3 regions of the Rhizobium sp. LARHSG275 genome follow, and region 3 is predicted to be linked to each of the others. Evidence: riboswitches for the same ligand, from Rfam matches in the RefSeq annotation. Region 3 holds a riboswitch; each other region holds the start of a gene.
The links. A riboswitch is a leader RNA that binds a small molecule or an ion and turns the genes downstream of it on or off. The one in region 3 is predicted to bind cobalamin.
Positions count from the first base shown of each region.

Region 1: another riboswitch for cobalamin. It lies ahead of nrdH (glutaredoxin-like protein NrdH); the one in region 3 lies ahead of bluB (5,6-dimethylbenzimidazole synthase).
Region 2: another riboswitch for cobalamin. It lies ahead of fdhA (formaldehyde dehydrogenase, glutathione-independent); the one in region 3 lies ahead of bluB (5,6-dimethylbenzimidazole synthase).

Region 1 covers NZ_JBIXJN010000039.1:5,336-15,897, reverse strand. The annotation lists gene ACIPSK_RS31965 (helix-turn-helix domain-containing protein) at 157-1,116, opposite strand; gene msrB (peptide-methionine (R)-S-oxide reductase MsrB) at 1,325-1,810, shown strand; gene ACIPSK_RS31955 (TIGR03862 family flavoprotein) at 1,905-3,119, opposite strand; gene ACIPSK_RS31950 (MerR family transcriptional regulator) at 3,189-3,611, opposite strand; gene ACIPSK_RS31945 (heavy metal translocating P-type ATPase) at 3,683-5,935, shown strand; cobalamin riboswitch at 6,176-6,401, shown strand; gene nrdH (glutaredoxin-like protein NrdH) at 6,679-6,900, shown strand; gene nrdI (class Ib ribonucleoside-diphosphate reductase assembly flavoprotein NrdI) at 6,913-7,317, shown strand; gene nrdE (class 1b ribonucleoside-diphosphate reductase subunit alpha) at 7,296-9,500, shown strand; gene nrdF (class 1b ribonucleoside-diphosphate reductase subunit beta) at 9,672-10,562, shown strand, end outside.
Region 2 covers NZ_JBIXJN010000006.1:216,318-226,879, reverse strand. The annotation lists gene ACIPSK_RS09875 (carnitine 3-dehydrogenase) at 1-1,383, opposite strand, end outside; gene ACIPSK_RS09870 (3-keto-5-aminohexanoate cleavage protein) at 1,391-2,293, opposite strand; gene ACIPSK_RS09865 (GlxA family transcriptional regulator) at 2,334-3,392, shown strand; gene ACIPSK_RS09860 (LysR substrate-binding domain-containing protein) at 3,379-4,242, opposite strand; gene ACIPSK_RS09855 (EamA family transporter) at 4,355-5,269, shown strand; cobalamin riboswitch at 5,424-5,624, shown strand; gene fdhA (formaldehyde dehydrogenase, glutathione-independent) at 5,844-7,034, shown strand; gene ACIPSK_RS09845 (transporter substrate-binding domain-containing protein) at 7,123-7,926, opposite strand; gene ACIPSK_RS09840 (EAL domain-containing protein) at 8,032-10,425, shown strand; gene ACIPSK_RS09835 (cysteine hydrolase family protein) at 10,507-10,562, shown strand, end outside.
Region 3 covers NZ_JBIXJN010000007.1:3,768-14,329, reverse strand. The annotation lists gene ACIPSK_RS10475 (3-deoxy-7-phosphoheptulonate synthase) at 1-792, opposite strand, end outside; gene ACIPSK_RS10470 (hypothetical protein) at 1,194-1,775, opposite strand; gene ACIPSK_RS10465 (methyl-accepting chemotaxis protein) at 1,836-3,710, opposite strand; cobalamin riboswitch at 4,109-4,295, shown strand; gene bluB (5,6-dimethylbenzimidazole synthase) at 4,338-5,027, shown strand; gene ACIPSK_RS10455 (DUF2865 domain-containing protein) at 5,101-6,195, opposite strand; gene ACIPSK_RS10450 (ribonuclease H family protein) at 6,447-6,980, shown strand; gene ACIPSK_RS10445 (NADP-dependent malic enzyme) at 7,115-9,427, opposite strand; gene ACIPSK_RS10440 (FAD-binding oxidoreductase) at 9,720-10,562, shown strand, end outside.

The DNA of each region.
Region 1 (10,562 bases), on a different contig from region 3:
TTGATGATCCAGGTTCCCAAGCGAACCAGTGGGAGGAAAATGTGCATATTTTGGCGGAGGGAATAGGGCGGGTCTTTCATACCGCAGCGCACAGTGTCGCAGAGCTGCGACAGCATCGCGTCACGATTGCCCCAGGAGCGGAAACCTTTACCCTGATCAGTGGAGATCGAGCTTCTTCATCTTCCTGTGCAGCGTTGCGCGGCTGATGCCAAGCGCGATCGCCGCCTGCGAGACATTGCCGCTGGCGCGCGACAGTGCCCGCAGCAGTGCCGCCTTTTCCGCCTCGACGATCTCGTCCTGCTGGCAGACTCCAGCCTCGTGCAGGGCATCAGCGGCAGGAATGCCGGCGGCGATGCGCTTGTCGTCCAGCTGCAGCGCGATGCGGGCGGCGCGCGTCGCGCCGAGCACCAGATCATGCCTGTCGACGGCAAGCAGGGCCGCGGCGGAATTGGCGCCGGCCGGGACCATCAGGAAACGTGCGCCGGCAAAGGCCGAGCGGAAAAGGTTGAGCTCGATGCGCGTCGCCGCATCGCGCACGGTCTGCGTCAGGATTGCCAGCGTCATCTCGTTGACGTCGTCGCGGCATGTGGAGATGTCGAGGGCTGCTGCCACTCGGCCACGATGATCGCGGATTGGTGCCGTCGTGCAGCTGAGGCTGGTATTCGAGCAGAAAAAATGCTGATCGCGGAAGATGGCGACGGCACGCTCGTCGGCAAGTGCGGTGCCGATGCCGTTGGTGCCGATGCTGGCCTCGGTCCAGACCGAGCCGGTCCAAAGGCCGAGTTCGCGGAATTCCTTGTCGTCGCCGGCAGCGCCCCGGCGCTCCAGCGCGATGCCGTTCTTGTCGGTCAGAAGCAGGCAGCAGCCCGCCCTGCCAACGGTGGTAAAGAGACGATCGAGCTCTTCCGTCGCGCTGGCGATCAGCTGTTCGGACTGCTCGCGCGCACGGCGGAATTCCTGGTCGGTGAGGCGCAGTGGAGCCCGCTGGTCCTCGGGAGCGAGCTGATGCATGGTCATGCACCGCCGCCATGAGGCGACAACGGGAGAACTGGCCGCCGCAGAATCGCGCTGGGCAGACGTGTAGACGTGCTCGGCGTGCGCAGAGTGTTCGTGCATCGGCTCCTCCCACCGAAGTTCAGCACATTCTGATGGAAAAGCGGCTGGTTTGCAATCGGCCGGTACTGGCGGTCGTCGGCATGCGGCTCTTCCTGACGAAAGTGGCGGAAATCACATTTCGGTGTTTGGGAGGCCATGGCGTAACAAATGACCCCTCTCTCTCGTAGTTCTGTACGGTAGAAGGTTTGCCAGATGAGGAGATCCGACCATGCTGAATAGACGATTGTTGCTGATGGGCGCGGCTTTTGGGGCGTTTGCGGTTCACCTGGGCCTGGCCGGCAAGGCGATCGCCGCCGAGACGTTTGCGGTGACGCACACCGACGAGGAATGGCGCAAGCTGCTGACGCCGGATCAATATGTCATCCTGCGCCGGGCGGGGACGGAGCAGCCCTTCACCAGTGCCTTGCTGCATGAGGAGCGAAAGGGCAATTTCGCCTGCGCCGGCTGCGACCAGGACCTCTTTTCCTCGACCACCAAATTCGACAGCGGCACCGGCTGGCCGAGCTTCTGGGCGCCGCTCGAAAAAGCCGTCGGCACCACGAGCGACACGACTTTCGGCATGGTGCGCAACGCCGTGCACTGCAGTCGCTGCGGTGGGCATCTCGGCCATGTCTTCGATGACGGCCCGAAGCCAACCGGGCTTCGCTACTGCATGAATGGGCTTGCCATGACATTCCGTCCGGCCTCGGCCTGATCCAGGGATGACGTTACTCGATGCTGATGACTGCCTGTTCTAAATTAAGAGTTGGAGCATGGTGTCGTCCGAAGACCGATCACACTTTTCGGCATCATGCTCTGCGCTGCAACCAGGCTTCGATGCCGCGCGCTGCCGCCCGGCCGGTCGCCAGGCAGGCGGTGAGGAGATAGCCGCCGGTCGGGGCTTCCCAGTCTAGCATCTCACCGGCAACGAAGGTGCCCGGCAGCGCGTTCAACATGTAGCTGTCGCCGATGCTGCTCCAGCGGATGCCGCCGGCCGAGGAGATCGCTTCGGCGATCGGGCGGGTTTCGATCACCGGCACCGATAGGGCCTTGATCATACCGGCGAGACGCTCGGGATCGGTCCGATCGCGCTCGGGGGCGAGTTCGCGCAGCAGCGCCGCCTTGACGCCGTCGAGGCCGGCACCCTTGCGCAGGCGGTTTGAAAAGCTCGATTTGGCGTCCTGCCGGGCAAGGTCGCGGCTCAGCCTCTCGATGGTGCGGCCGGGTGCGAGGTCGAGCGTCAGGGCAGCGCCGCCGTGGTTCAGCAGCCGGTCGCGGAGGCTGGCGGTGTGGGCATAGACCAGGCTGCCCTCGATGCCGCTCCCGGTGATGACGAATTCGCCGGGAAACGTGCCGGCCTCGGATGTTGCGGTGACCGACTTTACCGGCTCGCCGGCGAAACGTTCGCTGAAGCTTCCGCTCCAGCCGACGGCGAAGCCGCAATTGGCGGGCTTGAAGGGTTCGATCTCGACGCCTCTCTCCGATAGCCGAGCCAGCCAGCTTGCATCGGAGCCGAGGCGCGGCCAGCTTGCGCCGCCGAGCGCCAGCAGGGCTGCGTCGCAATGGACGATGCTGCGCCCTTCGGGCGTTTCGAAAGCATAGCCATCTTCGGCAAACCCGCTCCAGCGGTGGCGGGTGCGCAGCGTGGCGCCCTGCGCCTCCAGTCGCCTGAGCCAGGCGCGCAGCAAAGGCGAGGCCTTCATCACCTTCGGGAACACCCGGCCGGACGAGCCGACGAAGGTCTCGGTCCCGAGCCCTGCTGCCCAATGCCTGATATCATCAGGGGTAAAGGCATCAAGAGCGGGGCGCAGACGGGCGGAGGCCGCGCCGAAGCGTGTGGTGAAACGGGCATAATCCTCGGAATGGGTGATGTTGAGACCCGACTTGCCGGCCAGCAGGAATTTGCGGGCGAAGGTCGGCATGGCGTCGTAGACCGTCACCGCATGACCGGAACGGGACAGCAGTTCGGCAGCCGCGAGACCCGCCGGGCCGCCGCCGATGATCGCAATCCGTTTCTGGTTCATGGATGTCTTCGCCCGATTCTGTCTGCATTCAGTTTTGGCGCGGGCGCGGACCGCCTGCAAGGGCAGCGGTCAGTGGTGCGGATGTGTGCACTGGCCGTGGTCGGCGAGCACCTCGATGACTCGGCATTGGTCGACGCGGCCGTGGCCGCAGCCTTCCACCATGGTTTCCAGCTCGGCCTTCAGCGCCGTCAAGCTGCGGATGCGCTGCTCGACTTCGACGAGACGCGCCTTGGCGATGGCGTCGGCCGAGGCACAGGACTGGTACGGATCATCCTGCAGGGTGAGCAGCGTGCGGATCGCCTCGATCTCGAAGCCGAGTTCGCGGGCGTGGCGGATGAAGGCGAGGCGGCTGATATCGGCGGGCTCGAAGGAGCGCTGGTTGCCCTCGCTGCGGCTCGGCGCCGCGAGCAGGCCGATGCTCTCATAATAACGGACCGTCGGCACCTTGACGCCGCTTTGGCGAGCAGCTTCACCAATGGTGATCTTTTTCATGATTTTCCTCTTGCACCTCTAGTCGCTAGAGGATGTAGGAGGGATGCTTCTGTTTGACAAGGAAGCGGATGATGGCTGAGAGCGAGACACGATACCGGGTTGGCGGCATGGATTGCGCCGGCTGCGCAACCAAGATCGATACGGCGGTCAGACGCGTGGCGGGTGTCGCCGATGTTTCCGTCTCGGTGATGGCGGGCACGATGACCGTCCGCCACGATGGCAGCAGCGATCTCAAGGTGATCGAGAAGAAGGTGACCGGGCTCGGCTATTCCGTCGCGCCGCTTGCCGGAAGCGCTGCGCCGGCGCACACCCAGGGCTCGCAGCATCGTCACGACCATGGACATGACTGCGGCGATCACGCGGGCCATAGCCGTGACCATGCAAGTCATGACCACGACCATCCTCACGATCACGGCGAGAAGGAAATCGAGGGGCTGCACGGGCACGACCACGCGCCGATGGCGGGTCTCTGGTGGCAGAGCCGGAAGGGCCGGCTGACCATCCTTTCGGGTGCCGCACTCGTTGCCGCCTACGCCGTCGGCCATCTCGTGCCGGCGATTGCGTCCTATGCCTTCATCGTCGCCATGGTGGTCGGGCTGGTGCCGATCGCGCGGCGCGCTATCATGGCCGCCCTGTCAGGTATACCGTTTTCGATCGAGATGCTGATGACGATTGCCGCCGTCGGCGCCGTCATCATCAATGCCGGCGAAGAGGCGGCAACCGTCGTATTCCTGTTCCTCGTCGGCGAGATGCTGGAAGGGGTGGCGGCCGGCAAGGCGCGCGAAAGCATCCAGTCGTTGGCGGGTCTGGTGCCGAAGAATGCGCTGCTCGAAGACAATGGGCAGACGCGGGAAGTGCCGGCAGAAAGCCTTGCCGTTGGCGCGACTATCATGGTTCGCCCTGGCGACCGTATCTCTGCGGACGGCATCATCATCTCAGGCGAGAGTGCAATCGACGAGGCGCCGGTGACGGGCGAGAGCACGCCGGTGCGCAAGGGGGTCGATGCCGTCGTTTTTGCCGGCACGGTCAATGGCGATGCGGTGCTGAGGGTTCGCGTCACGGCGGCGGCCGCCGACAACACCATCGCCCGTGTCGTCAAGCTGGTGGAGGAAGCGCAGGAATCGAAGGCGCCGACCGAACGCTTCATCGATCGGTTTTCGCGCTATTACACGCCCGGCGTGGTCGTGGTTGCAGCACTGGTCGCGGTCGTTCCGCCGCTGCTGTTTGCCGGCCCGTGGGGCGAATGGGTCTATAAGGGCCTTGCGATCCTCTTGATCGGCTGCCCCTGCGCACTCGTCATTTCGACGCCGGCGGCAATTGCCGCCTCGCTTTCATCAGGTGCGCGGCGCGGGCTGTTGATGAAGGGCGGCGCGGTGCTGGAAACGCTCGGCAAGGTGACGATGGTCGCCTTCGATAAGACAGGCACGCTGACGGATGGCAGGCCTCAGGTCACCGATATCATCTCCTTCGGATTGAGCGAGGCGCAGGTGCTGTCGCGCGCGGCGGTGCTGGAGCAGGGTTCCAGCCATCCGCTGGCGCTGGCGATTCTCAACCGCGCCAAGTCAGACGGCGTTCCCGTGCCGCCGGCCTTCGAGCTGGAAGCGCTGCCGGGCAAGGGCGTCAGCGGCAAAGTCGGCGGCGAGACGCTGGACCTGCTGTCGCCGCCCGCCGCCTGTGAGCGCGGGGCGCTCAGTGCTGAACAGGATGCACGCATCGCGGCGCTGAACGACGAGGGCAAGAGCGTGTCGGTGCTGCTCGTCAACGGTGTTGCGGCGGGTTTGATCGCCATGCGCGACGAGCCGCGCGAGGATGCCGAGGCCGGGCTCGCTGCCCTCAAATCAGCAGGCGTCAAGGCGATGATGTTGACGGGCGACAACAAACGGACCGCGGCAGCCGTTGCCGGCATGCTCGGCATCGACTGGCGCGGCGAGATGATGCCTGAGGACAAGCAGCGGGTCGTCGGCGAATTGAAGCACCAGGGCTTCATCGTCGCCAAGGTCGGCGACGGCATCAACGATGCTCCGGCGCTGGCTGCTGCCGATATCGGCATTGCTATGGGCGGCGGCACCGATGTGGCGCTCGAGACGGCGGATGCCGCCGTGCTGCACGGACGCGTCGGCGACGTGGCGCGGATGATCGAACTTTCCAAACGCACGATGCGCAACATCCTGCAGAATATCACCATCGCACTCGCGCTGAAGGCGGTGTTCCTGGTGACGACGATCGCCGGTATCACCGGGCTCTGGCCGGCGATCCTCGCCGATACCGGCGCCACCGTGCTGGTGACGATCAACGCGCTGCGGCTGCTTCGGATAAAAATATAACATTCCTGACTTCCTCCTCCGGCGCTCGTCACCGGCGGGATGTCCCATCGACGATTCGAGCCAGGTCTCGAATCGAAAATCGCGGGACCGGCCATAGGTCGGCTCTCATCGTGAGGGCTTTCTCCACAGCTTGCTTTCTTTAAGCTTTCGTTATCCATCTTCTTCACAGGAACGTAGCGATTTCAAACCTGTCGTAACGCAATGCACAAACCATCCGTTGACGCGAATTTGGATTGGCGTACTATATCTAGTGTTCGAGGTTCCATCGATTCGTGAGGATCGGCGGCTAAGACGGGAATACGGTGCGCCTCGCCATCATGGCGCGGCAATGCCGGAGCTGCCCCCGCAACTGTAAGCGGCGAGCAACTGTCCGATTTCAGGTCACTGGAGCATGATGCTCCGGGAAGGCTGGGGCAGGGTGCTTTGACCCGTGAGCCAGGAGACCTGCCTCGAACGAAACGTCCACGGGCGGGGTGTCCGGAAGGTCGCGTTACATGGCTGCGGGGAATCTCCGCATCACGTTTCGCAGGCCTGAGCCTCCGCCCCCGAAACCTTCGCATTGAGCCACTTCGGGGTGAAGTCATGTCAGTATCTCAGTTCAGGCCGCCACCCGCTCGAGGTAGAGGGCGGAGCACGCCCAGCGGCTAAACGGCCGCATAGCTCAAATCACCAGAGATTTTTCGACGGATATCGGCAGATTTCCGATCGATGTCCTGCGTCCCAATCGCGTCACGAGGAATATCATGACCATTACCGTCTACAGCAAGCCTGCCTGCGTCCAGTGCACCGCCACCTACCGTGCCCTCGACCGCCTGGGTGTCGATTATGACATCGTCGATATCTCTGAGGATGCCGAAGCGCTCGATCGCGTCCGCAGCCTCGGCTACATGCAGGCGCCTGTCGTCATCGCCGGCGAGCAGCATTGGGCGGGCTTCCGCCCCGACATGATCAGCGCACTCTCCTGATCGAGAAAAGCGATGGGGCTGATCGTCTATTATTCCAGCCGATCCGAGAACACCCATCGGTTCGTCGCCAAGCTCGGACTGCGCGCAACGCGCATTCCGGCAGGCGCAGCTGACGCGTTCCATATCCGCGAACCCTTCGTGCTTGTTGTGCCGACCTATAGCGGCGACGGCGGCAAGGGTGCCGTTCCCAAGCAGGTGATCCGTTTCCTCAACGATGCGGAAAACCGAGGACACATCCGCGGCGTGATTGCCGCGGGCAACAGCAATTTCGGCGAGACATACGGGCTCGCCGGCGACGTGGTCTCGCAGAAATGCCAGGTGCCTTACCTCTACAGGTTCGAGCTGCTGGGCACGGAAGCGGATGTCGCCAACGTCAAACACGGAATGGAACGGTTTTGGACACGGGAACAACTCTGACGCGGGATGCGGGCGCAAAACCGCATAACACTTTTGCTCATCCCGCCGGCGAACGCCCTTTGAAAGCGGCGGAAACGCTCGACTATCACGCGCTGAACGCGATGCTGAACCTCTATGACGATGAGGGACGGATCCAGCTCGACAAGGATCGTTTGGCTGCCAAGCAGTATTTCCTGCAGCATGTGAACCAGAACACGGTGTTCTTTCACAACCTCCGGGAAAAGCTCGATTACCTCGTCACCGAGGGTTATTACGAGCAGGAGGTTCTCGACCAGTATTCCTTCAATTTCGTGCGCGATCTGTTCGACCAGGCCTATGCCAAGAAGTTCCGTTTCCCGACCTTCCTCGGCGCCTTCAAATACTACACCAGCTATACGCTGAAGACCTTCGACGGAAAGCGTTATCTCGAGCGCTATGAAGACCGCATCTGCATGGTGGCGCTGGCGCTCGCGCGCGGCGACGAGGGGCTTGCCCGCGACATGGTCGAGGAGATCATTTCCGGCCGCTTCCAGCCGGCGACGCCGACCTTCCTCAATGCCGGCAAGAAGCAGCGCGGCGAACTGGTTTCCTGCTTCCTGCTGCGCGTCGAGGACAATATGGAATCGATCGGCCGGTCGATCAATTCGGCGCTGCAATTGTCGAAGCGTGGCGGCGGCGTGGCGCTGTCATTGACGAACATCCGCGAGGCCGGCGCGCCGATCAAACATATCGAGAACCAGTCGTCGGGCATCATCCCGGTGATGAAGCTGCTCGAAGACAGTTTCTCCTATGCCAACCAGCTCGGCGCGCGGCAGGGGGCGGGGGCCGTCTATCTGAACGCCCACCACCCCGATATCATGCGCTTCCTCGATACCAAGCGCGAAAATGCCGACGAGAAGATCCGCATCAAGACGCTGTCGCTCGGCGTCGTCGTGCCCGACATCACCTTCGAACTGGCGAGGAACAACGAAGACATGTACCTGTTCTCGCCGTATGACGTGGAGCGCGTCTATGGCGTGCCGTTCACCGAGATTTCGGTGACGGAAAAGTACCGCGAGATGGCGGACGACGCCCGCATCTCCAAGAAGAAGATCAAGGCGCGCGAATTCTTCCAGGTGCTTGCCGAAATTCAGTTCGAGAGCGGCTATCCCTACATCATGTTCGAGGACACAGTGAACCGGACGAACCCGATCGCCGGGCGCATCTCTATGAGCAATCTCTGCTCGGAGATCCTGCAGGTGAGCGAGGCTAGCGAATATCATGACGACCTCTCCTACAAACATCTCGGCAAGGATATTTCCTGCAATCTCGGCTCGCTGAATATTGCCGCGGCAATGGATTCCGCCGATTTCGGCAAGACGATCGAAACCTCGATCCGGGCGCTGACGGCCGTTTCCGACATGAGCCACATCTCTTCGGTTCCTTCGATCGAGAAGGGCAATGACGAGAGCCATGCGATCGGCCTCGGTCAGATGAACCTGCACGGTTACCTCGCTCGCGAACGCATCTTCTACGGCTCCGACGAAGGCATCGATTTCACCAATATCTATTTCTATACGGTGACCTACCACGCAGTCCGCGCCTCGAACCTTTTGGCGGTCGAACGCGGCACGAGCTTCAAGGGCTTCGAAAACTCGAAATATGCCTCCGGCGAATATTTCGACAAATATACCGACCGGCTCTGGGAGCCGGCGACGGAGACGGTGAGGGCGCTGTTCGAGACCTCAGGCATTCACATTCCAACGCAGGAAGACTGGGCCGCATTGAAGACGGCGGTGATGGCCTCCGGCCTCTATAACCAGAACCTGCAGGCGGTGCCGCCGACGGGCTCGATCTCCTATATCAACCACTCGACCTCCTCGATCCATCCGATCGTCTCGAAGATCGAGATCCGCAAGGAGGGCAAGATCGGCCGCGTCTACTATCCGGCGCCGTTCATGACCAACGACAATCTCGACTATTATCAGGACGCCTATGAGATCGGGCCGGAGAAGATCATCGACACCTATGCGGCGGCGACCCAGCATGTCGACCAAGGCCTGTCGCTGACCTTGTTCTTCCGCGATACGGCAACGACGCGCGACATCAACAAGGCGCAGATCCACGCCTGGAAGAAGGGCATCAAGACGATCTACTACATCCGCCTTCGCCAGATGGCGCTCTCCGGCACCGAGGTGCAGGGCTGCGTGTCTTGTACGCTGTAAGTTGATTTCGGCCGCGAGCCAGAAGCCCCCTCACCCTAACCCTCTCCCCGCTGGGGAGAGGGGACTTGGTTGGGGATGACGCTGCCACAAGTCTCTTCTCCCCAGCGGGGAGAAGGTGCCGGCAGGCGGATGAGGGGGCGCCCAGACATATTCCTCAAGAGGGACGACCTAATGAACATGCAAATCAAACCCGCCTCCCGCGTGCGCGCCATCAATTGGAACCGCATCGAGGACGACAAGGATATCGAGGTCTGGAACCGGCTCACCGGCAATTTCTGGCTGCCGGAAAAGGTGCCGCTTTCCAACGACATTCCCTCCTGGGCAACGTTGACGGCGGCCGAGCAGCAGTTGACCATCCGCGTCTTCACCGGATTGACGTTGCTCGACACGATCCAGAACGGCGTCGGTTCCATCCGGCTGATGGAAGATGCGGTAACGCCGCATGAGGAGGCAGTGCTTTCCAACGTCTCCTTCATGGAGGCGGTGCATGCGCGCTCCTATTCCTCGATCTTCTCGACGCTGTGCTCGACGCCCGATGTCGACGATGCCTATCGCTGGTCGGAGGAGAACGAATTCCTGCAGCGGAAATCGGCGCTGATCATGGAGCAGTATCGCTCCGGCGATGCGTTGAAGAAGAAGGTTACGAGCGTCTTCCTCGAAAGCTTCCTGTTCTATTCCGGATTCTACCTGCCGATGTACTGGTCGAGCCGCGCCAAGCTGACCAACACGGCCGACATGATCCGGCTGATCATCCGCGACGAGGCGGTGCACGGCTATTATATCGGCTACAAGTTCCAGCGCGGGCTGGAACGCCTCGGCGACGAGCGGAAGCAGGAGATCAAGGATTTCGCCTTCGAGCTGCTGCTCGAGCTCTATGACAACGAGGCGAAATATACCGAGGCGCTCTATGACGGCGTCGGGCTGACCGAGGACGTCAAGAAATTCCTGCACTACAATGCCAACAAGGCGCTGATGAACCTTGGCTATGAGGCGCTGTTCCCGGCCGAGGCCTGCAAGGTCAATCCGGCGATCCTGTCGGCGCTTTCGCCGAATGCGGACGAG
Region 2 (10,562 bases), on a different contig from region 3:
GGCCTTGCCAGCCTTGCTGTCGACATGCAGCAACATGTGCTCGGCGGTGGCAATGGCCTCGCCCGTCGCCGTATCGTGAAGCGTGTGGAAGACGTGCAGCCGCTTGTCGTCGACATCAAGGATCCGGCAGGTCGAATGAATCGCCTGCCCGAGCTTCGCCTCGCCGAGATGGCGGATGTGGGTTTCCACCGTGTAGTAGCTGTGTCCCGCCTCGACATAGGCGACGTCAACGCCGACGAGGCGCAGCAGCGCGTCCGATGTATCACCGAAAACCTGCAGGTAGCGGTGTTCGGTCATATGGCCGTTATAGTCGACCCAGGCAGGGCTGACTTTCGTCTCGACGAGCCTCAGCGGCTTCGACGGATCGAAAGACGTCGTCGTCCCGCCGCCTTGTGCCCACAGCGATTGCTCGAAGTCCTTCAGCAGCTTGCCGGCGCCCCAGCCCTTGCCGTCATCGCCGCCCTTGAGTGCCTGCAGGATGCCGACCAGATTTTCGTCGCGGATGCGTTCGAGCTCGCGGATCGATAGGCCAGCCGCCTGTTCATCGGATTGCCGGCCGATCTTTTCGATCAGCGCATCGTCGAGATCGACGACATCGGTGAGCTTGGTCCAGGGCCAGGCGAGGCAGGGGCCGAACTGGGCGAGGAAGTGGCGCATGCCGGCCTCGCCGCCGGCGATGCGATAGGTCTGGAACAGGCCCATCTGTGCCCAGCGCAGGCCGAAGGAGTAGCGGATGACGTCATCAAGCGTCTCGACGGTGCAGATATCGTCGTGAATCAGCCACAAGGCCTCGCGCCAGAGCGCTTCGAGCAGCCGGTCGCCGACGAAGGCCTCGATCTCCTTGGCGATGTGGACGCCCTTCATACCGAGCGGCGGCAGTCTTTCGATCGCCGCCTGGATGGTCGCCGCCGAAGTCTTTTCGCCGCCGACGATTTCGACGAGCGGCAGCAGATAGACGGGATTATAGGGGTGGGCGACGAAGAGGCGTTCGGGATGCTTCATGTCGCGCTGCAGATCGGTCGGCAACAGGCCTGAGGTGGAAGAGCCGATCAGGGCGTCCGGCCGCGCCACGGCATCGATCGCAGTCAAGACACCGCGTTTGAGATCGAGCCTTTCCGGCACGCTTTCCTGAATCCAGTCGGCGTCGGCAACGGCTTCCTCCAATGTCGTGCAGAAGGTCAGCCTGCCGCGCGGCGGCAGGGGTGCGCCGGTCAGCATGGCATAGGCTTTTTCGGCATTGGCAATGACTTCGCCGACAATGCGGGTCGCCTCCGGATGCGGGTCGAACACATCGACGTCGATGCCGGCAAGCAGAAAACGCGCGATCCATCCGCCGCCGATGACGCCGCCGCCGATACATGCCGCCTTGTTGATCCCTGTCATGCAGCCCTCAGCGCTTCGTCAGTTTGAGTTTCTTGCGAACGTCTTCCGGACCGATGATCCGCGCACCCATGCCCTCGACCACCTGCACGGCCTTTTCGACGAGCTCAGCATTGGTGGCGAGCTGGCCTTTGCCAACAAAGAGGTTGTCCTCCAGGCCGACGCGCACGTTGCCGCCGGCGAGAACTGCCGCCGCCGGATAGGCCATGGCATTGCGGCCGATCGAAAAGGCCGAGAAGGTCCAGCTCGCGGGCACGTTGTTGACCATCGCCATAAACGTGTTGAGATCGTCGGGCGCGCCCCATGGAATGCCCATGCAGAGCTGGATCAGCACCGGGTCTTCGATCAGGCCTTCCTCGGCAAGCTGCTTGGCAAACCAGAGATGGCCGGTGTCGAAGGCCTCGATCTCGGGGCGCACGCCGAGATCCGTCATCTTCTTCGCCATCGCCCGCAGCATGGCCGGCGTGTTGGTCATGACATAGTCGCCGAGGTTGAAGTTCATCGTGCCGCAGTCGAGCGTGCAGATCTCAGGCAGGCATTCGGCCACATGGCTGACGCGCTCGGTAGCGCCCGCCATATCCGTGCCCTTCGGGTTGAGGGGAAGGGGGCTTTCGACATCTCCGAAGATCAGGTCCCCGCCCATGCCGGCGGTGAGATTGAGGACGACGTCGACATCGGCCGAGCGGATGCGGTCGGTAACTTCCCTGTAGAGGTCGTTGCGGCGGCTAGCAGCTCCTGTTTCCGGGTCGCGCACATGGCAGTGAACGACCGCAGCACCAGCCTTTGCCGCGTCGATGGCGGAATCGGCGATCTGCTTGGGAGTGATCGGCACATGGCTGGATCTGGAAACCGTATCGCCGGCGCCGGTGACGGCGCAGGTTATGAAGACATCGCGGTTCATCGCAAGAGGCATGTTTTTGTTCTCCCTCGTCTTGTGCCCATTACGCGACAGGATGGATAGCAATGCGTTGCAATTTCGGAAGCAACCGATACACTATCGGAACTCGAGGGAGGTGGCCTTGCTACAGCGATCGACCGAACGGCTCGATATCGACCTTCTCGTCCTGCCGGACGCGAACCTGATCCTGATCGCCTCGGTCATCGAGCCTTTGCGCGGCGCCAACCGCATTTCCGGCAGCGAGCTCTATCGCTGGCGGCTGCTGACCCCGGACGGAGCACCGGTGCTGACCACCAGCGATATCGCCGTGCCCGCGCAAGGCGCTTTCAAAGCGACCACCGAGAAAACGCCGCTGTTCGTGCTGGCCAGTTACAACTGGCGCCGAAGTGCTACGCCGGCACTCAAGATGCAGCTCTCCCAGGCCGCCCGCTATCGCACGGTGATTGCCGGCATCGAGTCCGGCACATGGCTGCTGGCTGAAGCCAGCCTGCTCGACGGGTTACCGGCGACCGTTCACTGGGAGGATTACGAGGATTTTGCGCTCGCCTATCCCGAGGTGCGGGCCGTCAAGGATCGTTTCGTCATCGACGGCAAGCGGCTGACAACCTCGGGTTCGCTTCCGACCGTCGACCTGATGCTGGAGGTGATCCGGCAACGGCAGGGCTATTCGCTGGCGCTCGAGGTCAGCCGGCTGTTCCGTTACGAGCAGCCGTCCTTCCATGCCGATGAATCACTTTCCGCAGCCTCGGCCGGACTGCGCATGCACGATCCCCGCGTGACGCAGGCAGTACGGCTGATGGAGGAGCATATCGAGCAGCCTCTGATCCTCACGCGGCTCGCCCGCCGGGTGGGCATCAGCGCTCGGCATCTGCAGGATCTCTTCCAGCAAAGCATCGGCGCGCCGCCGCATGTGCATTATCTCGCGCTGCGCTTGAATGCGGCGCGCCGCAAGGTGATCGAGACGGCAGCCTCGTTTGCCGACATCGCGGCGGCGACCGGCTTCAACTCAGCCTCAGCCTTTGCGAGAAGCTACAGGGCGAGTTTTTCCGAGAGCCCGTCCGAGACCCGACGCCGCTTGCGCCGCCGCGTCACGTCATCGGCTATACAGGCATAGGCTGGAACGCGTCCCGTATCATTTCGGCAAGTTCCCGGACGGCCTCGCTGGAACGGTAGGTGCTCCGGCGGAGCACGACCTTGGAAGAATCGACCGGCGGGAAACCGTCTTCAGCGGTGAGTTCCCGGCAGCCGGGCGGAATGCTGCTGCGGGAAAGCGTGGTGACGGCAAGGCCTGCGGTCACGGCATTCTTCAGCCCCGAACCGGTATCGGCGATGAAAGCGATCCGATAGTTGCGGCCGATCTGCTCCAGCGACCGGAGCGCAAAATCGCGTGACCAGCTGGAGTTGCGATAGGTCGCTATCGGCAGGGGATCGATGTCGTGCAGCCGGTGCACCATCGATGTGACCCAGACCGTGGGATCGATGCAGATGACCTCGCCTTTGGTCTCATCGCTCCAGTCGAAAACGACGGCCAGATCGAGCTCATCGCGCTCGAGGGCGGCGAGGTTGCGGACGGTGTAGTCGCAGGACACGGTGACCTCGACGGCCGGGTGACGCACGGCGAAAGCCGCGAGCGCCGCCGGCAGCACCGTCTGGCTGTATTCCTCCGGAATTCCGATGCGTACCGGCCCGTCCAGCGGTTTGCTGCGGATCGTCGCGGCGGCCTCGTTCAGGAGATCGATGATCCTGCGGGCATAGGGCACCAGTTGTATGCCCTGGCGTGTGAGCAGCACACCGCGGGCGCCACGCTCGAACAGCGTTTCGCCGATCGTCCGCTCAAGCCTCTTGATCTGGGTGCTGACGGCCGACTGCGTCCGCCCGATGCGCTGGGCAGCGGCGGAGAAATTGGAGGTTTCAGCAACGACCAGGAAGGTTCTCAGCAGGTCGCTCTCAATCGGCTCATGCATGGAATAGCCATAGAAAAAATCGATGATAGTTATCACTACTATTCGTTTGTCTGATGTCAATTCTCAGCGCACAAAAGAGCCGCGTTCGACTTCCTTCTTTGAGAACATCTGCGTGACCATTGAAAATCCGGCCAGACGCCTCGCAGGCAGCGAGCATGAGAAGGGTGTGCTTCTCATCATTGCCGCGACATTTGCGTGGAGCGCGAGCGGCGTCTATTCGCGACTCCTGACCACTGACGTATGGACGGCGATCGCCTGGCGGTCGTTGTTCGGTGGCCTGTTCCTGCTGATCCCCTGCCTTTTCCTCGAGGGGGGTATTTCACGGCAGCAATGGCGTTCCGTCTTCCATCCGTCCAGTCTTGCGATGATCGCATGCCAGACCTTCAGTCAGGGATGCTTCATCGGCGCGCTTTACATGACCACCGTCGCCAATGTGACGATGATCTATGCGACCGCGCCGTTTATCGCAGCCATGCTCGGCTGGGTCATCCTCAAGGAGAGGGTTGCCCGGCGGACATTGATTGCTGGCGGCATCTCTTTCCTCGGCGTCGCCGTCATCGTCGCCTCGTCGATCGGCGGCGGGACTGGTCTCGGCGACCTGCTGGCGCTCGGCATGACCGTTTCCTTCGCTCTGGTCATCATCATCCCGCGCATCAGTCCCGACGTGCCGAGCCTGCCGCCGACCGTGATCAGCGCCTTCTTGACGCTCGTCATCTTCGCTCCGTTCGGTTCGGTCGGCTCGCTCGACCTGCACAACTGGATCGTTCTTGCCGCCTTCGGCGCGACCAATTTCTCTCTCGCGCTGGTGCTCTTCCTTGCCGGGGCGAAGCGGATGCCGCCGGCGGAGGCGGCGCTGATCGGCACGATGGAAATCGTGCTCACGCCCTTCTGGGTTTGGCTGCTATTTTCCGAAGAGCCGCCCGTCGCCACCTTTTTCGGCGGCGCGATCATCCTCGCCGCAGTGTTCTGGCACACGGCACTCGACGTCAGCCGCAGCCGGCGACCGCGTCGCGCCTCAAGTCTTTAGGAGACGATTAAATCTTTCGGGACGAACCGGAAAACCGCCGTATTCGCGGGATCAACTATTTCTCCTGCGCAGCGATCTTTTGCGACTTTACCGACTGTCGTCTTTGAGTTGCGCCCATGTCGTTTTCTTGATCGCTGTTTTCCGTCAGGCGTGGTTTGTTTGTGGTGTCCAAGGCGCTATCTCGCAAACTGGCGAAATGGACCATTGGCAAGCCGGCCCGATGCCGGCGCTGCCCCGCAGCGGTAGAAGAACTGAAATCCTCAAGGAAATCGCCGGATCGACATCCGGAAAGATATCGAGATGGATCGGAAGGAGATTCTGGAGCCGGAAACCAGCTCTTGCGCAGCAAATCGACGGATTGCGGCAGACGGTCACGAGCGGAACGACAGGCGAAAACCGTTGCGTTCACTCCTCTACTGCATCCAATCTGTCCGTTTTGAAAATTCGAATATCGCCCGGTGCGGCGGTATCCGCGTGTTTTGGACACCGGGCTGCAGAGGAGGCAGGCCGGAGGGAAGTTGCCATCGACTGCATCGGTTGCAGATCGAGGCATTCAAACAAGTGGGAGGAATCCATGAGCAAAAATAGAGGCGTCGTCTATCTCCGGCCAGGCAAGGTGGAAGTTCGCGACATCGACGACCCGAAGCTGGAAGCGCCCGACGGCCGCCGCATCGAACACGGCGTCATCCTGAAGGTGATCTCGACCAATATCTGCGGCTCCGATCAGCACATGGTTCGCGGCCGCACGACGGCGATGCCGGGCCTGGTCCTCGGTCATGAAATCACCGGCGAGATCATCGAGAAAGGCATCGACGTCGAGATGCTCGACATCGGCGATATCGTCTCGGTGCCGTTCAATGTCGCCTGCGGCCGCTGCCGCTGCTGCAAGTCCCAGGATACCGGCGTCTGCTTGACGGTAAACCCCGCCCGCGCCGGGGGTGCTTACGGTTATGTCGACATGGGCGGCTGGATCGGCGGACAGGCGCGCTACGTCACCATTCCCTACGCAGATTTCAACCTGCTGAAAATCCCCGATCGGGACAAGGCAATGGCGAAGATCCGGGATCTCACCATGCTCTCCGACATTCTGCCCACCGGCTTCCATGGCGCGGTGCGTGCAGGCGTTGGAGTCGGCTCGACCGTCTACGTCGCCGGTGCCGGCCCGGTCGGCCTTGCGGCTGCCGCCTCGGCTCGCATTCTCGGCGCGGCTGTCGTGATGATCGGTGATTTCAACAAAGATCGTCTGGCGCATGCGGCGAAGGTCGGCTTCGAACCGATCGACCTGTCCAAGAGCGACCGTCTCGGCGACATGATCGCACAGGTCGTCGGCACCAACGAAGTGGACAGCGCCATCGATGCGGTCGGCTTCGAGGCACGCGGCCACTCGGGCGGGGAACAGCCTGCGATCGTCCTCAATCAGATGATGGAGATTACCCGCGCCGCGGGTTCGATCGGTATTCCCGGCCTCTACGTCACCGAGGATCCGGGCGCCGTCGACAATGCCGCCAAACACGGCAATCTTTCGCTCCGCTTCGGCCTCGGATGGGCCAAGGCGCAGTCCTTCCACACCGGCCAGACACCGGTGATCAAATACAATCGTCAGCTCATGCAGGCGATCCTCCACGACCGACTGCCCATTGCCGATATCGTCAACGCCAAGGTCATCCCGCTCGACGATGCCGCCGCCGGATATGAGAGCTTCGATCATGGAGCGGCGACAAAATATGTCCTCGATCCGCACGGTGAGGTCGCGAAAGCCGCGTAGCGGTTACGACTGAGGGCTTTACATAATAGGAATGGTCGGCGGTAAACCGGCCATTCCGCATTTTCCACATGACAATTTGATTGACGAATTACTGGATGCTGAACGGGAAATATTTTGCGTTGATCATATCGTATGTCCCGTCCGCCTTGATACTCTTCAGGGCTTCGTTCAGGCGCGTCAGACGCTCCTTGTCGTCCAGGCGCAGCGCGATGCCGGCACCTTCGCCGAAGTATGTGACGTCGACCAGATCCGGTCCTTTGAACTCGCAGCAGGTTCCCGCCTTGGTGTTGGCGATCCAGTCGTAGATGGCGAGTTTGTCCTCCAGGATGATATCGACGCTGCCGTCCGACAACCCCTTGTACAATTCAGGCGAAGACCGGAAGACCTTCTTTTTCATCTCCGGATAGAGATGGTTGGCGTAGGATTCCTGCGCCGTCGACGACGTCACCCCGAGGATCTTGCCGCTGAGGCCAGCGGGGCTGACATCATTGATCGACGAATCCTTCCGAGCGATGAACACCGACGGGCTGTTGTAGTATTTTTCAGTGAAGGCAACCTTTTGACGCCGCTCAAGGCTCATCGACATGGATGAGATGATCGCGTCGTATTTGTCGGCAACGAGATCGGGGATGATGTCGTCCCACTTCTCGATGATGAATTGGCATTCGAACTTGCCAACCTCGCACAGGGCATTGGCAATATCGATGTCGAAGCCCTGAAGCTCGTTATTTGCATCGAGATAGTTGAAGGGCGGAAACGCACCTTCGACGGCAATTCTCATCGGCATGCGATCTTGCGCAGCCACCTCGAACGGCGAGGCGGCCAAAAAGATACCTATCCCGCCTGCCATCAGCGCTCCGCGCAATATAGTCCGTATGGATATGCGCAACATCGTCAGGAGCTCCTTGGGGCGTAGTCGATCTCGCCCTATAGTGCGCCGTAGCCTTTAATTCTACGTGAACGCTTCTTTGTTAGCGTCGACGAATACGCCCGCGTCGTGGTGTACAGGGGTCCAGGCTTGCACATCGTTCTTCCTTCCAGCTCCAACACGTTTCAGAAATCCTGGATCGCTTCGGGAAGAATTCTGTTTCTGATTGCCGTCAGCGGACTTGGCGCTATCGGTCTTGTCGTGCTTTCGGCACTGTGGGCGGGAACCGAGAGCGACGCTGCCGCTCTTGATCGACAGCGCCAGCTTGTAAATGCCCGCCTGCTGGAGCAGGTCGATCAAGTCGCGCATGTTATCGGCCAGTTCGGCAACGGCTATCTCACACGCGTTTATCCGGCCGCCCGGTCGACCGGAGGCTCCTCCAGCCTCGATGCGGTTCTGACGGCGGCGGCCGGAAGTGCGATCAGCCAAACCGCGATGTCCGCCTTCGGCTACGATCAGGCCTTCGTCGTCGACGAGAAGGCGCAACTGCTCATGCTGGCGGACGCCCAAACGGAAAAGCGTTATCGCTGGATGAAGCCTCTCTTCTTGCCCCTCCTTCGGGATGCCCGGCTTGGGGTAAGACAAGGCACGGTTTCCAACGAACGAACGCCGTCTTCAATGGAAAGCCGCCTTGCGAGTGCCGCCCGCTCCAACCGTGCGCTCGCCAATCTGATGCGGCTGGAAGGTCGGCCGACGATCGTCGGCATCGTCGCCATCAACGAGACCAATGAGAGGCAGAGCCAGCCGACGCGGCAATTCCTGATTGTCGTGCGCTTTATCGATGGTGCGGCGCTGGACGAACTGAGCCGGCAACAAGGCCTTAACGGCGCCCGCTTCGCGCGCACAGCCGATGCAGACGAAAACGAGGTTGCGTTCCAAATCGACGCCACGGCAAACGGCGAACCGATCGGCTTCATCGTCTGGCGGCCCGATCTTCCGGGTTCGAGGGTGATCGGCCGGTTGATGCCGGCGCTTTCGATTGCCGCCTTGGTGATCGCGATCCTGTTCTCGGTCTTGCTGGTGCGCCTGCGAAGCAGTCTCGGCGAGTTGAAGAAAAGCGAACTGCATGCAAGGCAGCTTGCCTTGCATGATGTGCTCACCAATCTTCCCAACCGCGCTTTGTTCGCGATCAGGTTTGACGAGTGCCTGGCCGAGACGCGGAACTCGGCCGAGCGCTCGGCAGTCGCACTTCTCGACCTCGACCGCTTCAAAGCCGTAAACGACACGTTCGGCCATGCCGCCGGCGATGAGCTCATCAGGATGGCTGCGGAGCGGATCCGCTCCGTGCTTCGTCCGGGGGACACGCTAGCCCGGCTCGGAGGCGATGAGTTCGCTCTGCTTCTCCGGGACATCAAAGATCATGACCACGTTTTACCGGCAATCTGCGAAGCGATCGTTGCCGAACTTGGCAAGCCCTTCCCGCTTTTGAGGGGCGAGGCCGTCGCGCGCGTCGGCGGCTCGATCGGCGTGACCGTCGTGCCGGACGCCGGACGGAATGCCGATGACATCATGCGCTACGCCGACGTTGCGCTGTACGAGGCAAAGATGGGCGGGAGAGGCCAGTGGCGTCTCTATTCACCGTCCATGGACGGCGGCCGGAATGCGCGCGACATTCTCAAGAACGAATTGCGGGACGTTCTGGCCAAAAGTATGGCCTCGTCCGCTGATGGTCCACACGCCGATCCGAGTGCGAACCGGCCCGACTTCGGATCGCTCGAGGTCTATTACCAAACGGTCCATCGCGCTGAGGCAGGATACGCGGCATCGGGCGCCGAGGCTTTGGTGCGTTGGCGTCACAGTCAGCGCGGACTATTGACGCCTGCCAGCTTCATCCCTGTCGCCGAGGAGGGCGGCCTCATCGACGCTCTCGGTTTCTGGGTCTTGCGCGAAGCCTGCAGAGCCGCCTGCAAATGGCCTGAAGACACGTTTGTTGCGGTCAACGTATCTCCCGCCCAGTTGAGAAGACCAAATTTCGCCGAGGAAGTCTTCACCGTGCTGCAGGAGACTGGTCTGCCGCCGTCCCGGCTCGAGCTGGAGCTCACCGAGTCCTCGCTCATCGAAGATAATTCGGACGTTTATACCGTGCTGAAGTCGCTGCGCAGCCGGGGTGTTCAGGTTTCGCTCGATGATTTCGGAACCGGCTTTTCATGCCTCAGCCATCTCCTGCGCTTCGATATAGACCGCATCAAGATCGATCGATCGTTCGTCTCACAGCTCGGCACGAAAGCCAACGGGGCGGCAATCATCGGCGCCATCGTCGCGCTCAGCCGCAACCTCGGTATCTCGACGACGGCCGAAGGGGTCGAAACCGAATATCAACGCGACTTTCTGGCCGCCCTCGGTTGCACCGACCTCCAAGGCTACTTCTTCTCCAAACCGGCTCCTCTGCACGAGCTTGATAGTTTCCGGAACGCTGAGAGCACCGCCGGATTGCTGACCATTGCTCCAGGCGCCGTCGCGTAAGAGGCTTCTGATCTTCCGCTGGTCAGGGGAACTTTCGCCGCGTGCGACAGTTGACGCCCCGAAGACCGGAAGGAGGATTTGATGGGCGAGGTCGGCGAGTGGCGGCACCTTTGCGTCGACATGCAGCGGATGTTTGC
Region 3 (10,562 bases):
GATGAGGATGCGCGGGGCGACGCCGAGCTTGACGGCGTCGCTCGTGACGGCTTCGACATCGGCCGTCTCATAGTTCGGCCGCTTGCCGCCGCGCAGGATGATGTGGCAATCCTCATTGCCTGTCGTCGAGGCGATTGCCGCCTGTCCGTCCTTGGTCACCGCCGGGAAGTGATGCGGCTGCGAGGCGGCGAGGATGGCATCGAGCGCGACGCGCACGCCGCCGTCGGTGCCGTTCTTGAAGCCGATCGGGCAGGAGAGGCCGGAGGCGAGCTGGCGGTGGATCTGGCTTTCGGTCGTGCGTGCGCCGATCGCGCCCCAGCTGACGAGATCGGTGATGTATTGCGGCGTGATCGTGTCGAGGAATTCGCAGCCGGCCGGAAGGCCCATGGCATTGATGTCGAGCAGCAGGCGCCTGGCAATGCGCAGCCCTTCTTCGATACGGTAGCTGCCGTCGAGATGCGGGTCGTTCATCAGGCCCTTCCAGCCGACGGTCGTGCGGGGCTTTTCGAAGTAGACGCGCATGACGATCTCGAGATCGCTGGCGAAGAGGCGGTGCTGTTCCGCCAGCCGTTCGGCATATTCCCTGGCGGCAACGGGGTCATGGATGGAGCAGGGGCCGATAACGACGATCAGGCGATCATCTTCGCCGTGGAGGATCTTATGGATCGCAGCACGGTTGCTGGTCACGGTCTCGGTGACCTCGGCATTGCGGGGAATTTCCGCGATGATATCGGCTGGTTTGGTCAGCGGGGTGATCTCGACGATGCGCAGATCGTCAATGGTATCAGACACGGTATGGCTCCTGTTTGGTCATACCGGCGGAACAAAAAAAGCCGCCAGGTAGACTAGCGGCTGTTCGGGTTGTCGTCGCGTCGAATTCAGTTACGCATGGACCCGCATCCGCTGAGAGTAGCGGTACCAATAAAATCGCGAGGCGTAGATTGATGTGATCGACATGAGGCGTATGTAGTGTCACGGCCACGCGTTGTCACGCAGAATTTTCTGGCTGAAAATCCGGCGTTCCCCGAGATGGCAACGGCTTCTGCGGAAGGGGCACCCCCGGCGAGGCAAGAAGCGCGTCGCACTCGATCTCGTGCAGGCGACGCGCTCTAAGCTTTGTTTAAACCTGGCGCCCTAAAGATGCTTCCGGGCGACGGTCATTCGAACTGTTCCAGAAAACTGAGTTCCTGAGATCAGAGAGCGTCGACGTTCACGCCGACGGTGATGGCGCCGATCGGTGTTCCCTTGTCGTCTGATATCGTGACGCTTGCCTGCGACTGCAGTGTCTGGGTCGATTCATCCTTTTCGATCTCGTCGACGAAGACGGCGTCCTTGCCGGCTCCGAAGGACTTCTGGAACTTGGCCTCGTCGCCCTGCCAGTAATCCGATGTGGTGTCGCTTTGACCGACATTCAGGCCTTTTGTATCCATGACGAAGATTTCCGTGATCTTGCCGCCGGAAGCCTCCTTCTTCCCCTGAAGGAATTTCGACAGTGCGTTGTTGAGCACATCATCGATCATCGAGTGGTCTGAGCCATCGACCTCGGCACGCCACTTCTTGTCAAGGGCGTCGACATCAGCAGCGCTGAGATTGGCGTTGGCAGCGTTCTGCGCCTTGATAGCCTCGATGATGGCGGGGTCGTTAAGCCAGGGCTTTACATCGCTTGTCACGTAGTCGGAGATCGGGGCAAGCTTGGCATCCTGTGCCATGGATACGTCCACGGGCATGGCAAATGCGGTGCAGGCCAAAAGAAATGCGGGCACGATTTTCTTCATAGGCGTTTCCTTCCTGGTTATAGGTTGCTGAGATCTAAGGCTTATCGGATGCAGACGACGTCAGAACTCCTCCCAGGCACCGGGAGCAGCGGCAACGGCGGCATTGCCTGCATGACGCTGCGTGAAGGCTCTGGGCTCGGGACGAGCTTGGCGGGCGGCTTGAACGGGTTTGGGCTGGCTGGCGGTAGACCCACCGACCACGAACCTGCCGGCCGAGTCCTGCAGCAGGCGTCCTTGCGACAGCAGTTCGTGGCAAGCCGCGTTGGTTTCCTCGACCATTGCCGCGTTCTGCTGTGTCGTCTGATCCATCTGGTTGATTGCGCTGTTGATTTCCTGCAAGCCCGTCGCCTGTTCGCGATAGGATTGGACGATGGAAGCGATGCTATCGCTGATGCGGTTGATCTGCTCCTCGATCTTCAGCAGGGCGTCACCGGTTTCGTTCACCAGCCCGACGCCCGCGGCAACTTCCTGGCCGGATACGTTGATCAGGTTCTTGATTTCCTTTGCGGCATTTGCCGACCGCTGAGCGAGTTCACGCACTTCCTGCGCGACGACCGCAAAACCCTTGCCGGCCTCGCCGGCGCGCGCCGCCTCGACACCGGCGTTCAGCGCCAGCAGGTTCGTCTGGAAGGCGATTTCGTCGATGACGCCGATAATGCGGCCGATCTGGCTCGATGAGGTTTGAATCCGGTCCATCGCGCCGATTGCATCGCGCACCACCGTCGCCGAGACATGAGCGCTCCGCTTTGTCTCCTCGACCAACTGCCCGGCATTTTCAGCCCGTTGCGACGATGTTCTGACCGTGGTGGTCACCTCATCCAGTGCCGCAGCGGTCTGTTCCAATGCTGCTGCCTGTTGCTCGGTCCGCCTGGCGAGTTGATCCGCGGAGTTCGCCAGCTCGCTGGAGCCGGTTTCAACCGCCACGGAAGCGGTCTTGATCTCTGTCAGAGCGGCCGCGACCGCATCGACCATGTTGTTGAAATCCTGCCGCAATTTATCGAATTCTGGACCGACATCGGCCAGATGTATCGAGAAATCACCGGCGGCGAGCCCTTCCAATGCATTTGCGAGAGCGTTCATGACCAGCCGCTGGGTATTGCTGGCATCTTCCGTCAACAATGCGTTGCGCGCCCGTTCGGCGTCGAGCGAAGCGCTCTGCTCGGCCGCGGCCTGCTCTCTCTCGACCTTCGCAATCGCCTCGTGACGGAAAACTTCCAATGCGCGCGCCAGAAAGCCGATCTCGTCGCCATTTTCCCTGTAGGTGACGGGAGAGACCAGATCGCCTTTCTGCAACGCGCTGATTCGTTCGCTGATCACCCTGATGGGCCGACCGACGAGGCTGCGCATGGCGAGAAGGAAAGCAACGACGGCCATGGCGGTGATCGCGGACTGCGTAAGCAGCGAAATGAGAACTTTCTGCCTGACTTCGGAAGCGATTTTTTCGACGGACCAGTTCGTGACGACGTAACCGGTGGCCTTGCCCGACTTATCCAGCGGGAGCGGCGCGATGATCGTCACGACGCCGGCAGATATTCTACCGTCATCGATGGTCGTCTTTTCCGGTTTCGCGCTGAGGCTCTTTGCCAGATCGGCTGGTGCCGGCAAACCATCGACGCCATCGCGCGCCCAAGTATCGACGGCGGCAGGTTCGGCGTTGAATGCGGCAAACTGCACGAGATCGAGCGAGGGGTCGTCGCGATAGAGCGAATAAGCCTCTCGAACGGCGTTCGCCTTCCCCCATTTGACGCCGCCCGCCGCCAGAGATGCAAATTGCTCGGCATCCTTGGACCAGTTCGCCTTGGCGCCATCGATCAAGGCCCGGGTTTCGTACATCCAGGTATAGGTGGCGAAAGCGGAAATGCCGCAGAGGTTCACGGCAACGATAATCGCCGCCAGCTTGGCGGTCAGAGGCATCGTTTTCAAAAATTGGAACATTCCGCGGCGGCCTAGAATTGCGGCTCAGTCGGACATGTTCCCGACTGGCGTATCAATACGGGCATCGACGCCGACGGTCACATCACGAGCCCTCATGCCCATGTCCTGATAGCAACCCAAAACGCGCAAACGCAGTGTGTATTTGATGTGTGAATAAATCATAAAGTAGAATGGGGTGCTGGGTACATGCGGGTCGTTTCACCCTGGCGCCTGCCGGCGCCAAGCCCAGCCAACCGGCGGGTACTGCCGTATCGCGCTGGACGGTGGAGGAATGGAGATACGCTGGGCAACGGCATTGATCGCGGTTGCCTGGCTGCTGTCGGCGTCATCGACATCGCCGAAGGCCAATGCAGCGTGTCGGCGGCGTGCGGGCCGCCTTGCCGCCGCCGCGCTTTCCTGAAATAGATGCGCCGTCAGGTGCCCGCCGGTAAGGCGGGAGAATCGGGAATCCGGTGCAAAGCCGGAACGTGCCCAACGCTGTAAGGCCGACGTTTGCCGCTTATCACGCCACTGGCTTCTTGCCGGGAAGGCTGCGGCAGACGGATGACGCCCAGTCAGAAGACCGGCCTGGCTAGATAGACCGATCCGCGCGGACGGCGGGGCGGTTGCGTTGTTGGGGATTTGACGATGCGACCCTTTGATGAGGATGCCCTTTCGGCGGCGTCCGGTTTTTCCTTGGCCGAACGCGAGGCCGTCTATCATGCGATCATGACGCGGCGCGACGTTCGCAGCCAGTTCCTGCCCGATCCCTTGCCAGACGATGTCGTGGAGCGTCTGTTGACGGCCGCCCATCACGCGCCGTCGGTTGGTTTCATGCAGCCGTGGAATTTCATTCTGGTGAAAAGCCCGACTGTGCGGGCGCGCGTCCGGGATGCCTTTGCCAGCGCCAACGAGGAGGCGGCGCTGATGTTCGAAGGCGAACGGCGGCAGGCATATCGTTCGCTTAAGCTCGAAGGCATTACGGAGGCGCCGCTCGGGATCTGCGTGACCTGCGATCCCACCCGCGGCGGCAGCGTGGTGCTGGGGCGTACGCACAATCCGAGGATGGATAGCTATTCCACAGTCTGCGCCATCCAGAACCTCTGGCTTGCCGCGCGGGCGGAAGGGGTCGGCGTCGGCTGGGTCAGCATCTTTCATGAAGGCGACCTGAAGAGCATTCTCGGCATACCCGAGCATATCGAGGTGGTCGCCTGGCTCTGTGCCGGTTTCGTCGATCGGCTCTATGACGAGCCGGAACTCTCCGTCAAAGGCTGGCGGCAGCGGCTGCCGCTCGAGGAACTCGTCTTTCATGATGGATGGGGACGAAGCGAGCCCTAAATAAAGTGCGTCGCATCGAAGATGCATGTCGTAGTCCCAAAACCGCCGCGCGGTTTGGGTGGCTTGATTGATATCACTGCTGTTGTTGTGGTTGCGGGCCCGGCGTTGCCGGATTGGTGAGGTCGATCGAGCCCTGATCGCCGGCCAGAAACTGCGGGCCGACCTGACGGACGCGGTTCTGCGTCGGATCGTAGGGGCGCTCGGGAACGGATGATTGCGGCGCAGCTGCGGCATCCTTCGCCGGGGGATTGGTGCGGATGGTGGTGATGGAGCTCTGCTGCGGCGGTTCGCTCACCACCTGCTTGCCGCGCATCTCCTCATAATAGGCGGTGAGATTGCAGGCGCAGGAGGACTTTTCCCCGGGCGTGCGGTTCTTGTAGGCAAAGGCATTTTTCATGGCGCTGTAGGGCGTGCCCGTTGCGACCGAGATCATGTTCGAGGCTTCGGTGCTCGTCACGTCACGATAGAACAGTTCGGTCTCGATGCCCGGGCACATCTTGGCGCAGGTCTGGGCGTCGCGGCCGAAATCGACCGATGTGGCGTTCGAGCTGATCGGGAAGAAGCCGCCGTCGCAACTGCGCACGCACATGGTGCTGACCGGAGATAGCATCTCGGCCCGCGGCACGCCGTAACGCGGATCGACCTCGTCACCACCGCCGAGCGGAATGAAGGTATCGGTGCGCATCGCCTGTTCCTCGACGCTTGGAGCCGGTTCGTCGGCGCTGCGATCGCTCGGGGCATAGACGTTTTCGCTGTTGCAGCCATTGCGGTCGAGAGCGGCGGTCAGCTCGCGGCGCGCGTCGTCATTGCCGTCGGTCTGGTTGCGCAGCTCCTCACGGCGGTCCTGGAGATAGCGGATGTTGTCGATCATGCGGGCTTCGGACTGCGAGAGCTCGGCGCAATAATCGGCATTCTCGCCGCCGATGACGACCATGCTTCCCGAGGTGCAGCCGTTGCCGCGCAGCTCGTTGCGGACCTTGCGCAGCTCGAGGTTCTGCTCGGCCATGGCGCCGGCATATTGGCGCGCTTCCGAGCCGTTGTTATTGCCGATCGACCGCGGCAGGTCGGCGAGGCGGCCACGCAGATCCTCACAGATAGTAATGGTCTGCGCGGCAGCGGGCGCTGCGAAGACAAGGAAGACGGCAAGAGACAGGTTTCGGCGTTTCACGGCGTCGTCCCGGAATGAGCAAAGAATCGATCGGTCACTGTCGGCGTCCATCCGCCGCGCGTTGTCTCTTAGCTTGTTTCTCTTAATAAGCTTGGAGATATTCCTAGCGTATTTTCGGGATTTTATCCAGCGGACAGCCAAAGACCCAGTGTTCGATTATGAAGAAGCTGTCGATGGTAATCAACGAGGCCAAGTGCCCACTCCAATCTCCTGGGGCGCTTGAGATACGTACTCATATCCGGACGCTGAAAATGACAGGAATTGCCAATGAACTCAGCTCCCCCGCAACGATAGTCGGGCTGCCGGAAACCCAACACGGCTTCCACGTCTTCGTGGACGGCTGTTATGAACCCGGTTCTGGGCACGGAGGTTGGGCATTCGTCGTTTATTGCGATGCCGCGGAAATTGCGTCCGGCTTCGGTGGCGCGGAAGATTCCGCCAATAATTCGATGGAAGTGATGGCCGTCCTCAAGGCTGTGGTTTGGATCAACAGCGAGGCAAGCGGCGAGCCCGCGACCATCTGGTCGGATTCCATCTACGCCATCAAAGGCTGCAACAGCTGGCGACATATCTGGAAGAACAACGGCTGGAAGAAAAGCGGCCCGAATGGGAATGCGCGAAGGCGAACGATCGCCAATGCGGAACTCTGGAAGGCGGTCGATCTTGAACTTTGCCAGAATGGTCTGGTGACCATCGCCTGGTGCAAAGGCCATTCCGGCATTGCCGGCAACGAGCGCGCGGATGCGCTCGCAGATAAGGGGCGCCTGTCGATACGGAGTGCCTGAGACGGCATCAGGGCATGGATTTTATCCAGGGCCCCGGGCCTCATATCTGCTTGATATCAACCGGCTGCAGATGCTCGGGACAAGCCCGAACATGACGAAAAGGCTGGCCGACTTTGTCACAAGTCTGAGCCGGCTCAAGCCGGTTGCGATGCCTCGACGACGGCGAGTGCCGCCATGTTGACGACGCCGCGGGAGGTGACCGAGGGGGCGAGAATGTGGGCGGGCAGGGCGGTGCCGAGCAGGATCGGGCCGACATGCAGGCCGTCCGTCATCGACTTGACCACACCGAGGGTGATGTTGGCGGCGTCGAGGTTCGGGAAGACCAGGAGGTTCGCCTCGTCGTGCAGGGTCGTGTCCGGCATGACGCGCTTGCGCAGCGCTTCGGTGATGGCGCTTTCGCCGTGCATCTCGCCGTCGACCTCGAGGTCGGGCGCGGCTTCGCGCACGAGCTGCAGGGCGTTGCGCATCTTCGTGGCGCTTTCGGACTCACGCGAGCCGAAGTTGGAATGCGAGACTAGCGCGGCGCGCGGCGTGAGGCCGAAACGGCGGATTTCCTCGGCCGCCAGCACCGTTGCCTCGGCAACCTCCTCGGCAGTCGGATTGAAGGTGACGTAGGTGTCGGTGAAGAAGGTGGCGCCGCGCTGCGAAATCATCAGGCTGAGGGCGGAGAAATCGCGGACATTCTTGCGCTTGCCGATGATCTGGCGGACGTCGCGCAGGTGCTTCTCGTAGCGGCCTTCGAGGCCGCAGATCAGCGCATCGGCCTCGCCGCGCCTCAGCGCCAGCGCGCCGATGACGGTGGTGTTGGTGCGTACGATCGTGCGGGCCGCTTCCGGAATGACGCCGCGGCGGCCGACGAGGGAGAAATAGAGATCCACATATTCGCGGAAGCGCGGATCGTCTTCCGGGTTGATGACCTCGAAATCCGACAGCGGCCGGATGCGCAAGCCGTAGCGCTTCAGGCGCGTCTCGATGACTTGCGGGCGGCCAATCAGGATCGGTTCGGCAAGGCCTTCCTCAAGCAGCACCTGGGCGGCGCGCAATACGCGCTCGTCCTCGCCTTCGGAAAAGATGACACGCTTGCGCTCGGCAGCCTTGGCCGCGGTGAAGATCGGCTTCATGACGAAGCCGGAGCGGAAGACGAAGCGGTTCAACTGGTCGAGATAGGCGTCGAAATCCTGGATCGGGCGGCGTGCGACGCCGCTCTGTTCGGCGGCCTTGGCAACGGCAGGCGCGATGCGCAGGATCAGGCGCGGATCGAAGGGCGATGGGATGAGGTAATCGGGGCCGAAGACCGGTGTCTCGCCGGAATAGGCGCGGGCGGCAACATCCGACGGCTCTTCGCGGGCAAGGGCTGCGATGGCGCGCACGGCCGCCATCTTCATTTCCTCGTTGATCGTTTCGGCGCCGCAATCGAGCGCGCCGCGGAAGATATAGGGAAAGCAGAGGACGTTGTTGACCTGGTTGGCGAAATCCGAGCGGCCGGTGCAGATCATTGCGTCGGGACGGGCGGCACGGGCGAGATCGGGCATGATCTCCGGCGTCGGATTGGCGAGCGCCATGATCAGCGGTTTATCGGCCATCTGCGCCAGCAGTTCCGGCTTCAGAACACCGGCAGCGGACAGGCCGAGGAAGACGTCGGCGCCGCCGATATTTTCGGCGAGCGTGCGCGTATCGCTCTTCTGGGCATAGATGGATTTCCATTCGTCCATCAGCTCGACCCGGCCCTCATAGACGAGGCCTTCGAGATCGTGGACCCAGATGTTTTCGCGTTTTGCCCCGAGAATGACCAGCAGGTTGAGGCAGGCAAGCGCGGCGGCACCCGCGCCGGAAGCGACGATCTTGACGTCCTCGATGGCCTTGCCGGCGAGTTCCAGCCCGTTCAGGATCGCGGCGGCAACGATGATCGCCGTGCCGTGCTGGTCGTCGTGGAAGACCGGGATTTTCATCTTCTCGCGCAGGCGCCGCTCGACCTCGAAACATTCCGGCGCCTTGATGTCCTCAAGGTTGATGCCGCCGAAAGTCGGCTCCAGCGAGGCGATGGTCGAAACCATCTGGTCGACGGCTGCCGCGTCGATCTCGATATCGAAGACGTCGATGCCGGCGAATTTTTTGAACAGCACCGCCTTGCCCTCCATGACCGGCTTAGAGGCAAGCGGGCCGATATTACCGAGGCCGAGCACGGCGGTGCCGTTGGAGATGACGGCGACGAGATTGGCGCGCGAGGTATATTCGGCCGCCATTTCGGGATTGTCGCGGATGGCAAGGCAAGGGGCGGCAACCCCCGGCGAATAGGCGAGCGCCAGGTCGCGCTGGTTGCCGAGCGGCTTGGTTGCCTGGATTTCCAGCTTGCCGGGGCGGGGATAGCGGTGGAAGAAAAGCGCCTGCTCGTCGAGATCGCCGCTCGTCAGGTTCTTTTCGGTCTTCGATTTTTCCAGGTGATCCATCGCCGCCTCCGTGCACGTCTTTTTGAGCTCCCTCCATACATCAATCGGCAACGGGCGACAGTATGGAAATGGGGGGTGGGCGAAGTTTTCGTGAGGTGATGGTGCGTCGTGGGCAACCCCTTCTGTCCGGCAGGCAGAGGGGTATCCTCATGGTACGATAATTCGCTCTGTACGCGCGGCGTGTGGTCGTGCCGGCCCCGGTACTAATCCTTTTGGAAACTTGTTTGGCCGCGGCAGCAAGCGCAGAATGCCGGGCGCGACGGTGCGGGGCGCCGGTCGCATGGAGGAAACCATGGACAATTTGAACCTGACGACCCTGCAAAAGGGTCAGACGATGGTCAATGACGTGGCCATCGATGCCTTTGCCGCCGGATTTCGCGGCAGTCTTCTGACCAGTAAGGACGTGGATTACAACGAGGCGCGGGCGATCTGGAATGCGATGATCGATCGCCGGCCCGGGCTTATCGCGCGCTGCGCCGGTGCTGCCGATGTCGTGCGCGCAGTGCGGTTTGCACGCGACAATAGTCTGCTCCTTTCGGTGCGTGGCGGCGGCCACGGCATTGCAGGCAATGCCGTCTGCGAGGGTGGCGTCGTCATCGACCTGTCGGCGATGAAATCGGTGCGGGTCGATCCGCAAACGCGGCGCGCCAGGATCGAGCCGGGCGCAACGCTTGCCGATGTCGACAAGGAAACGCTGGCCTTCGGGCTGGCGCTGCCGACGGGCATCAATTCCACCACCGGCATCGCCGGGTTGACGTTGGGCGGTGGCTTCGGCTGGCTGACCCGCAAATTCGGGCTGACGATCGACAATCTGCTGTCGGTTGATGTGGTGACGGCCGACGGCGAGTTGGTCAAGGCGAGCGAGACGGAAAAACCCGACCTCTTCTGGGCGCTACGCGGCGGCGGCGGCAATTTCGGCGTCGTCACCTCGTTCGAGTTCAAGCTTAACCCTCTCAACACGGAGGTTCTCGCCGGGCTGGTCGTACATCCCTTCGCCGATGCGGAAATGGTGCTCAAGGAGTACCGGCAGGCGCTGGAGGTGGCACCTGACGAACTGACCTGCTGGGTGGTGATGCGCCAGGCGCCGCCGCTGCCGTTCCTTCCCGCCGAATGGCACGGCAAGGAAATCGTCGTG